One region of the Streptomyces diversicolor genome, then DNA from elsewhere that is predicted to be linked to it. Evidence: riboswitches for the same ligand, from Rfam matches in the RefSeq annotation. Region 1 holds a riboswitch; each other region holds the start of a gene.
What was found. Region 1 has a riboswitch for cyclic di-AMP ahead of AC27LF_RS00395 (M23 family metallopeptidase). Riboswitches for the same ligand answer to the same signal wherever they lie in the genome.
Positions count from the first base shown of each region.

Region 2: linked by a shared signal. The riboswitch ahead of AC27LF_RS21315 (transglycosylase SLT domain-containing protein) and the one ahead of AC27LF_RS00395 (M23 family metallopeptidase) in region 1 are both predicted to bind cyclic di-AMP.
Region 3: linked by a shared signal. The riboswitch ahead of AC27LF_RS18340 (C40 family peptidase) and the one ahead of AC27LF_RS00395 (M23 family metallopeptidase) in region 1 are both predicted to bind cyclic di-AMP.

Region 1 covers NZ_BAAJXA010000001.1:90,991-94,258, reverse strand. The annotation lists gene AC27LF_RS00400 (SGNH/GDSL hydrolase family protein) at 1-550, opposite strand, end outside; gene AC27LF_RS00395 (M23 family metallopeptidase) at 798-1,772, opposite strand; cyclic di-AMP (ydaO/yuaA leader) riboswitch at 1,777-1,934, opposite strand; gene AC27LF_RS00390 (tyrosine-protein phosphatase) at 2,603-3,268, shown strand, end outside.
Region 2 covers NZ_BAAJXA010000017.1:96,398-99,665, forward strand. The annotation lists gene AC27LF_RS21305 (NAD(P)-binding domain-containing protein) at 1-101, shown strand, start outside; gene AC27LF_RS21310 (HAD family hydrolase) at 215-1,021, shown strand; gene AC27LF_RS21315 (transglycosylase SLT domain-containing protein) at 1,031-1,522, opposite strand; cyclic di-AMP (ydaO/yuaA leader) riboswitch at 1,526-1,709, opposite strand; gene AC27LF_RS21320 (hypothetical protein) at 2,005-2,130, opposite strand; gene AC27LF_RS21325 (CocE/NonD family hydrolase) at 2,108-3,268, opposite strand, start outside.
Region 3 covers NZ_BAAJXA010000014.1:68,314-71,581, forward strand. The annotation lists gene AC27LF_RS18335 (tellurite resistance/C4-dicarboxylate transporter family protein) at 1-35, opposite strand, end outside; gene AC27LF_RS18340 (C40 family peptidase) at 169-1,368, opposite strand; cyclic di-AMP (ydaO/yuaA leader) riboswitch at 1,377-1,548, opposite strand; gene pcrA (DNA helicase PcrA) at 1,810-3,268, shown strand, end outside.

The sequences.
Region 1 (3,268 bases):
GCGCGACACGGGTGTGACCCTCCGGCGAGAGGTGGAGGCGGTCGTCGTCCCAGGCCCTGCGGTCCTGTACGGCCTTCAGGGACCACAGGTCGAGCACGGGGCAGCCGTACCGGTCGGCGATCGCCCGGACGTGCCCGTTGTAGGTGGCGATCCTGCCGCGCAGATGCTTGAGCACGGGCACGCCGCGGGTGTCGAAGCCGGTCGTCACCATGACGGTGCCGGCCGCCGCGGTGAGCCGGGCCACGGCCCGTTCGAAACGCTCGGCCACCTCGTCCGGGTCGGTGCCGGGCCGCAGGATGTCGTTGCCGCCGGCGCAGAAGGAGACGAGGTCCGGGGCGAGTTGGACCGCCTGGGGGATCTGCTCGGCCACGATCTGGTCGAGCAGCCGCCCGCGCACGGCGAGATTGGTGTACTGGAAGTCGCCCTCGGGCCGGCGGTCCGCGAGCAGGACCGCGAACCGGTCGGCCCAGCCGACGAACGCCCCGTCGGGGCCGGGGTCGCCGACGCCCTCGGTGAAGCTGTCCCCCACCGCCACGTACGACCCGATCACAGCTGTGTTGTCACTCTTCGAATCGTCTGCCACGTCGGCCCATGATTCCCCTTCGGATGTGACCTACGCGATCGTAGGAAGGGGTTGACGAACGGTGAGATAAGACACTCCCCAAGAGATTCCCAACGCGGGAATAGGCCGGACGGCAGGGGTGTTGGGCTGAGAATTGCCGTGCCCGCAGGGCCCACACGGGGAGGGGCGCACCGGGTTCCCGGTGCGCCCCTCCCCGTGTGGGGGTGCCGCTGCGTCAGACGGTGACGCCGTGCGAGCGGAGGTAGGCGAGCGGGTCGACGTCCGAGCCGTAGTTCGGCGTGGTGCGTATCTCGAAGTGCAGGTGCGGGCCCGTCACATTGCCGGTCGCACCGGACAGGCCGACCTGCTGGCCCGGGGTCACGGTCTGGCCGGCCGAGACGGACAGCTGTGACAGGTGGGCGTACTGCGCGTAGTGGCCGTCGCCGAGCCTGAGGACCACCTGGTTGCCGTAGGCGCCGCCCCAGCCGGCGGAGACGACGGTGCCCGCGCCGACCGCCTTGAGCGAGGTGCCGGTCGGGACGACGAAGTCGACACCGGTGTGATAGCCGCTGGACCACATGCTGCCCGCCGTGCGGTAGGCGGTCCCGATGCGGGCGCCGTCGACGGGGAGGCCGTAGCCGGTGGTGGCGGCGGTGTCGGCGGCCCCGGTGTTCTGGGCGACCGGAGCACTGTCGGACGAGGTGTCGGACGACGGCGGCGTCGACGGCTGTGCGGACCCGTAGGACCCGTCGGACCCGCCGGACCTGTCGGACGAGGACTTCGCGGAGGAAGGCTCGGTGGACGACGAGGAGCCGGTCCCCGTCGCGGCCCGCTCGCCGAGCGTGAGCTTCAGACCGGGGTGGATCAGCGAGGGATTGCCGCCGATCGCCTCACGGTTGTCCTGGTAGATCCGCTGCCAGCCGCCGCCGACGCCCTGTTCCTCGGCGATCTTGGCGAGCCAGTCGCCGGGCCGCACCGAGTAGGTCCGGGTGCCGGAGTCAGCGGCGCCCGTCTTCTTCTCGACGGTGCCGGCGCCTGATGGGACGGACTGCTGCGCGGCGGCGTGGGGTGCCGTCTCGGGGGTGGCGGCGTGTGCCCCGGCGGCGCCGATCAGCGGCAGGGCGAGCGCGGCGCCGCCGGTTCCGGCGGCGGCGAGGGAGCGGGTGAGGCGCTGTGACTTGGGGCGGCGGTGCTTACCCTTCGCGGGCATGGCGAATTCCTCTCCGGCGCCTGCGAGGTGAGCTGTCGGGTTCGGGCTGGAGCTGCCCGGCCGCGCGTGGCGCGGCTTCACCCCTAGCCGTCCCGGAGACCGGGACAGGCGGTCGTGCCTGGTGGGTCCCCCGCTCCTGCCGTGCACGGGTGAGTGGTGTGTCGGGATCCGGGCGGCGGCAGGATTCGGCGGTCCGTCCGGATTGGTGGCGAACGTAAGCGAGCGGGACGCGAACGGACAAGGAGCCGCTTCACCCGGTGCGCGTTTCCGTTGATCCGTCACGGGAATTCCCGGTCACCGTCCGTGCATCTCCGGGTGGCGAGCCTTCCCAAGTCCCGCAAGGGGCTTGTGCATTACGTGGTCATGACGGACGACGCACCGTCACGGCTATGACGCTCCTCACGCCCTCCATCGCATAACCCGCAATTCGGCCATAAGGGTCAGAGGTGATGTGGTCGAAGGACCGCGCGCCACGGGCCGCACACCGGACTCCGCGACGACCTGGACGCCAACAGCACCGCACCACGAGGCATTTCGCCCGTTTAGCGGCATTTATACGACGCCGGCGGATCGAGTCCGCCAGCCGTACGCCGGAACGGGTCGCCGTATCGCTGCGTCGCCCAGGAGCCGGGTACGACCGTCCTCGGCGCCGTCCGTCATCGGATGCCACAAGGGCCCACGGCTGCGCTCACGCCTCGACGTCATCAAGTGCCGCGGGCCCGTGGGGCGACGCCTGTGGACAACTCGTTGCCGCGGGAAAACCATGTCGTATGGTCGACGGCGTGCCCGTCGACGAGCCGCGTCGCGGGGTCCGACCACAAGGAGCCTCCGTGACGCAGCAGGTCCCCTCGACCGAGCCCGAACTCGCCGGTGTGCGCAACTTCCGTGACGTGGGCGGACTGCCGACCGCGGACGGCCGGCGGGTGCGCCCCGGCGTGCTGTTCCGCAGCGGCCACCTGGCGCATGCCACCGAGTCCGACGCCGCGTTCCTCTCCTCCCTGGGCCTGCACACGATCTTCGACTTCCGCAACGCCGCCGACCAGAAGCTGGAGGGGCCGGACGTCGCGCTGCCCGGCGTACGCAACGTCAACCTGCCGCTGACCGACCCGGCGGACGGCGCCGAGTTCTGGACGATGGTCCGCGACGGCGACGTCGGCCAGCTGCGGCAGCTGCTGGGCGACGGAAAGGCCGAGCACCGGATGATCGTCTCGTACCGCTCGATCATCACGGAGCGCACCGCCGAGCACTCCAGGGTGCTGCACGCGCTGGCGGAGGACAGCGTCCCGGCGCTGATGCACTGCGCGGCGGGCAAGGACCGCGCGGGCCTGTCCATCGCCGTGACCCTGCTGGCCCTCGGCGTGGAGCGCGAGGCGATCCTGGCCGACTACCTGGAGTCGAACGCCAAGCACCGCCGCTACCGGGTGCGCCGCAGCGGCAGCGCGGACACCGCGTACACGCCCGAGATCATGGAACTGCTCAGCCCGCTGTTCGACGCG
Region 2 (3,268 bases), on a different contig from region 1:
CCTCCTACGGTCCGGTGATGCGCTTCGTGTGCGGCACCGAGTTCGCCTCGCCGCGCCTGGCGCGGCACCTGGCGCAGCACCTGGCGGAGGCCCGCCCGTGAGGCCCGTGCCTGAGGCCCGCGCCACACCCGACGCGCGGGTCGCCGAGCAGGAGGAACGCAAGGGCCGCGAGGAGCGGTGAGTCGCGGCGGCCCGCTGTCCGTATTCTCTGGTCATGGCCGCTCCTCCCGCATATTCACTCGTCGCCACCGACCTTGACGGAACGCTCCTGCGTGGCGACGACACGCTCTCCGACCGGTCCCTCGCCGCGCTCGCGCGCGTGGCACGGGCCGGCGCCCGGCACCTGGTGGTCACGGGCCGCCCGGCGCCACGGGTGCGGCCGTTGCTCGACACGCTGGGCCGCGGGGGGCTCGCGGTGTGCGGACAGGGCGCGCAGGTGTACGACGCCGCCGCGGACCGCCTGCTGTGGTCGGTCACCCTGGACCGGGAGTTGGCCGAGACCGCGCTCGGCAAGATCGAGGCCGAGGTGGGGCAGGTGTACGCGGCCGTCGACCAGGACGGGGTGAGCGGCCTCACGCTCATCGAGCCCGGGTATCTGATGCCGCATCCGACCCTGCCCGCCGTCCGCGTCGAGCGGCGCGACGATCTGTGGTGCGCGCCCATCAGCAAGGTGCTGCTGCGTCACCCCGCCCTGTCCGACGACGAGTTGGCGGCGACGGCGCGCGCGGTCGTGGGCTCCCTGGCGACCGTGACGATGTCGGGGCCCGGGACCGTCGAGTTGCAGCCCTGCGGTATCACCAAGGCCACGGGTCTGGCACTGGCCGCCGAGCACCTTCGGCTGGCGCCTGAAGGGGCCGTCGCCTTCGGTGACATGCCGAACGACATCCCGATGTTCGACTGGGCCGCCCACGGGGTGGCGATGGCCGGCGCCCACCCCGAGCTGAAGGCGGTGGCCGACGAGGTCACCCTGTCGAACGAGGACGACGGCGTGGCCGTCGTCCTCGAAAGACTGTTTCCGTGACGGGGTGTGTCAGTAGGCGCCGTTGACGTTGTCGATCGAGCCGTAGCGCTTGGCGGCGTAGTTGCAGGCGGCCGTGATGTTGGCGACCGGGTCGTAGATGTCGTACGACGTCCCGTCCACGTGGTAGGCGTTGAACGTCGGGTCGATCACCTGGAGCAGGCCCTTGGACGGGATGCCCTTGGCGGCGTTGGAGTCCCAGAGGTTGATGGCCCGCGGGTTGCCCGAGGACTCGCGCATGATGTTGCGGTGGATGCCGTTGTAGGTGCCGGGGATGTTCTTCTCCGCCATGATGGCGAGCGATTCGCGGATCCAGCCGTCGAGGTTGTCCGGGTACCCGGCAGGCGTCGTGCCGGCCGTCGTCACGGTCGCGGGAGTGGCGGCGTGGGCGCCGGTGGCGCCGAGGAGCGGCAGGGCGAGCACGGCGGCTCCGGTGCCGGCCACGGCGAGGGTGCGGACGAGGCGGTTGGTGCGGGGGCGGCGGTGCCGAGCGGCTGCAGACATGGCGATGTTCCTCTCCGGCGCCTGCGAGGTGAGCTGTCGGGTTCGGGCTGGGGAGATGCCCGGCCGGCCGCCGAAAGGCGACGCGACTTCACCCCTAGCCGTTCCGGTCGGCTGTGCCGTCCGGCCCGGCGGCTTACCTGGGTCCCCCGCTCCTGCCGTACGAAATGTGGTTCGTCGATGGGTCAAGTCGGGTGGCGGCAGGATTCGGCGTCCATCCGACTGGCCCGGAAGCTATGCGACCGCACATGTCGGAAACAAGTGGTGGATTCCCTGCTCGTACCAATTGACATGCGATTGAGATGTATGGGTCGCTTGATCCTTTGCTATTGCCAAGCATCAACTCGGCATTCGGGAAAGGGCGGTGGGGTCCGCGGCCGGGGTGCCGTGGCACGATGAAGGGTGACTCACGTCACTCCCCTCGAAGCTCAAGTGCATTCGGTGTCAAGGGGAATTGGGGTGCTAATAGCGGCAAATCGGGCACTTCATGTCATGGTCCGCGGAATTCGCTTCTCCCAGGTCCGGTGGAAGACCACTTCGCCGCCCGTCGTGCAGACCATCTCGTCGGCGGTGACGAAGTGGCCGACGTCACAGGAGATCTCCGAACGCACCTGGACCGTCGTGTCCCACGGCAGATCCGGGCGGTGCAGCCGCACCGAGCGCTCCGAACGGGCGCGGGCCGACAGCGGGTCGTTCCCGGCGATCGAGTACGCCTCCGTCGCGTCCTCGGTCCACTCCAGACCGTCCGGGTACGCGCGCGTGCCCTCGCGGCACGGGGACACCTCCAGCCGCCACTCGTCCACGGCGACGTCCCGCACCACGAGCCGCCCGGGGCGCGGCCCGTCCAGCGTGACGGACTCGCCCGCGCCCAGCGGCTCGGCCCTGCTCGGGTTCCTCGAAGACGACCGCCGGGCCCGACGCCCTGGTTCGCACCGGCAGTTCGAGCGAACTGCCCGCCGGGTCGAGCGTGCAGCCCGCCGCCGATTCGGGCCAGGGCCAGACCCACGGCCAGTACGCGGAGGAGACCGCGAGGCGGATGCGGTGACCGGGCGGGAAGGCGTACCCGGCGCCGCCCAGTTCGACGATCGCCTCCTTCGCCTCCTGGGTGCCGCCCGGGGGCGCCACCTCCTGCGAGCCGTCCTGTGAACAGGGCCCCGCTTCCTGCGTGTCGCTCGGTGATCGGGGCGCCGCCTCCTGGTGGCCGGGCGGCGCCAGGTCCAGTACGCCCCTGGCGACCAGGGTCGACGCGCCGTCCGGGGCGACGTCGCAGACCCGGATGACCAGGTGCGTCCGCGGCGTCGGCCGGACCAGACGCAGCCGCACCCTGGGCCGCCCGAGCACCCAGGTCTCCTCGGTCACCGCGAAGTCGAAGCAGACGGACCGTCCGTCCTCGGCCCGCTGGTCGGGCGGCAGGTCGGCCTCGTCGCCGACGGGGCGGAACCGCCCCGCGTCCACGCCGGTGTGCAGGGGCGAACGCACCAGGACCGGGGTGCCTGGGAGGTCGTGGGCGACGCTCGTCACGTTGGGGGACGGCCAGGCGGGTTCGCCGACCCAGCGGCCCGGGAGGGCGGCGCGGGCCGCGTCCGGGCGGTGGGACTCGACGACGTACGCGCGCAGGACCGGTTCGGACATCACCGGACGCGCGCCCACGGAGCCACGGGGAGCGGCGGATACGGAGCCACGGGGAGCGGCGGATACGGAGCCACGGGAGGCGGCACGCACGGAGGTGTCGGAAGTGGCGAGTACGGA
Region 3 (3,268 bases), on a different contig from region 1:
GCCCACCAGGCGCGAAGGGGTGAGGTGCCGGGCATGCGCCCGATGCTAGGGAGCACCGGGCGCACCGAGGGCGTGGCACGCGCGCGTACGTCGCAAAAACGCGCGGGCGCGGGACACGGCGGGATCGGGAACGCCGCCACGCGGGCGTGGACGCGGATCTCTGCCGGGTCAGGCCGGCCGTACCACGCTGTGGATGATCGAGTCCCCGGCGTAGTAGATCGACTCCTCGCGGACGTAGGCGCCCGGCTTCGGGGCGTGGATCATCATGCCGTTGCCGATGTAGAGACCCACGTGGCTGACGTCGTCGTAGAAGAAGACCAGGTCACCGGGTTGTGCGTTGGCGAGGGAGACCGTGGTGCCGGCCTCGACCTGGCTGTAGGTGGTGCGCGGCAGGCTGACGCCCGCGGCCTTCCAGGCGGCCTGGGTGAGCCCCGAGCAGTCGTAGGAGTCGGGTCCGGTGGCGCCCCAGACGTACGGCTTGCCGATCTGCGCGCGGGCGAACGCGATCGCCTTCTCGGCCTTGGTGGCGTAGCCGGAACCGGACGAAGACGAAGAAGACGAAGAAGACGAAGAAGACGAAGAAGACGATGAAGAGGAAGAAGACGACGGCGAGTCCGTGGAGTTCGACGCGTCGCTCTTCTGCCGTGCCGCCTCCTGCTCCGCCTGCTTCTTGGCCAGCTCGGCCGCCTTCCGCGCGGCCTCCTGCTGCTTGCGCTTCTCGATCGCCGCGAGCCGCGCCTTCTCCTCCGCCGTCAGCTTGGACAGCAACTGGCGCGCGGTGGAGAGCTTCTTCTGGACGGTGGCCTTGGCGGTGTGGAGTTCGTCCTGCGACTCGGTCAGTGTCTCCAGGCTCTTCGTGGCCTCCCGCCGCTTCTTCATGGTCGCCGACTGCTCGGTGACGTAGTCGTCGACCGCGGTCTTCTGGCGCGAGGTCAGCCGGCTCATCAGCTGGGTCCGGTCGAAGTAGTCCTGCGGGGTGTCCGCGAGCAGGAAGGTGGCGGTGTCGGGGGCGGCGGCCCCGGTCCGGTACTGCGCGGCGGCGAACGCCCCCAGTTCCTCACGGGCCTTGTTGAGCCGGTCCGTGCGCCGTGCGACATCGTCCAGGAGGGTGTCGACCTGCTTGCGCTGCTTGCCGGTCTTCTCCTTGGCCGCGTTGTACTTCTCCGTCGCCGACTCGGCCTGCCGGTACAGGTCGTCGACCTTCCTCTGCACCTCCTCCACGCTCGGCCGGTCGCCGTCGGGGGAGGGGGCGGCGTTCGCCGTCTGGGAGAGCAGGGCCACGGAGGTGAGGGCGGCGGTGGCCAGGGCGGGGGTCCGTATGCCGGCCGCGCGGGTACCCGCGGAGCGTGACTTGCGATGCGACGCCAAGGGAGGCGACTCCTTCCGTGTTCCGCCTACCGAGTTAGCTGTCGGGTTCGGGCGGGTGGTTCGGAAGGGTTGCCCTACGGCCCCTCCCCGCGCGGGGGTTGGGCCGATTCACCCCAAGGTCGGTGTGGGTCCCCGGCTCCGCGCACCATGCGGGCGCGCCGGACTCGGCGGAGGCCGTGCGGCCCGGCGACGTTCGCCGGTGGGGGTCGTACGGCCTGCCCGGCACGCTAGCCAACTCGTGTGGCCCCTGTGAAGGTTGATGGGTGATATGCCCGATACATTTTCGTGACCTGATGGAGGGATTCCGTCTGGGTGACAGGGTGATTCCGTACGGTGAACGGTCCGCGCGGCCCGCGCCCGGATCGGATCCGCCGCAGGAACCGGGCCGTCTTCCCGGGGCGGCGGCGGGTTGTCGGTGGCGCGGCCTAGACTCGGAGAGCGATGAGCAGCCTCTTTGACGACAGCTTCCTGGCGGACCTCCGAGCCCCCCGCGGGCAGGAGGAGGAACCCCCGCCACCGCCCGAGGACGATCACGCTCCGGAGCCGGTTCCGGACGATCTGTTCGGCGGGAAGTTCGACGTGCCCCCGGCCCGGGACTCCTACTACGGCAACGGCGCCCCACGGCCGGTCATCGACCCGGCCACGCTCCTGCACGGGCTGAACGACAACCAGCGCGCCGCCGTCGTGCACGCCGGCTCCCCGCTGCTCATCGTGGCCGGCGCGGGCTCCGGCAAGACCCGGGTGCTCACGCACCGCATCGCCCATCTGCTGGCGGAGCGCAAGGTGCACCCGGGGCAGATCCTCGCGATCACCTTCACCAACAAGGCCGCGGGCGAGATGAAGGAACGCGTCGAGCAGCTGGTCGGCCCGCGCGCCAACGCGATGTGGGTGATGACCTTCCACAGCGCCTGCGTGCGCATCCTGCGCCGGGAGAGCAAGCGCCTCGGCTTCACCTCGTCCTTCTCGATCTACGACGCCGCCGACTCCAAGCGTCTGATGGCCCTGGTCTGCCGCGACCTGGACCTCGATCCGAAGCGCTTCCCGCCCAAGTCCTTCAGCGCCAAGATCTCCAACCTGAAGAACGAGCTGATCGACGAGGAGGACTTCGCCGCCCAGGCGGCTGGGGGCACCTCCCAGACGGAGTCCGGGGGAGACTTCGAGAAGACCCTCGCCCAGGCGTACGCGCTGTACCAGTCCCGGCTGCGCGAGGCGAACGCGCTGGACTTCGACGACCTGATCATGACGACGGTCAATCTGCTGCGCGCCTTCCCGGACGTCGCCGAGCACTACCGCCGCCGCTTCCGCCATGTGCTCGTGGACGAGTATCAGGACACCAACCACGCCCAGTACGCCCTGGTGCGCGAACTCGTCGGAACCGCCGAGCACCCCGTGGACGTGCCGCCGGGCGAGCACGACCTGCCGCCCGCCGAACTGTGCGTCGTGGGCGACGCCGACCAGTCGATCTACGCCTTCCGCGGCGCGACCATCCGCAACATCCTCCAGTTCGAGGAGGACTACCCGGACGCGACGACGATCCTCCTGGAGCAGAACTACCGCTCCACGCAGACGATCCTGTCCGCAGCCAACGCCGTCATCGAGCGCAACGAGTCCCGCCGCCCCAAGAACCTGTGGACCAACGCGGGCGCGGGCGCCACCATCACCGGGTATGTCGCGGACACCGAGCACGACGAGGCACAGTTCGTCGCCGACGAGATAGACCGGCTGACCGACGCGGGCGAGGCCAAGGCCGGCGATATCGCCGTGTTCTACCGCACCAACGCCCAGTCCCGTGTCTTCGAAGAGGTCTTCATCCGCGTCGGCCTGCCCTACAAGGTCGTCGGCGGTGTCCGCTTCTACGAACGCAAGGAGGTCCGCGACGTCCTCGCCTATCTGCGGGTGC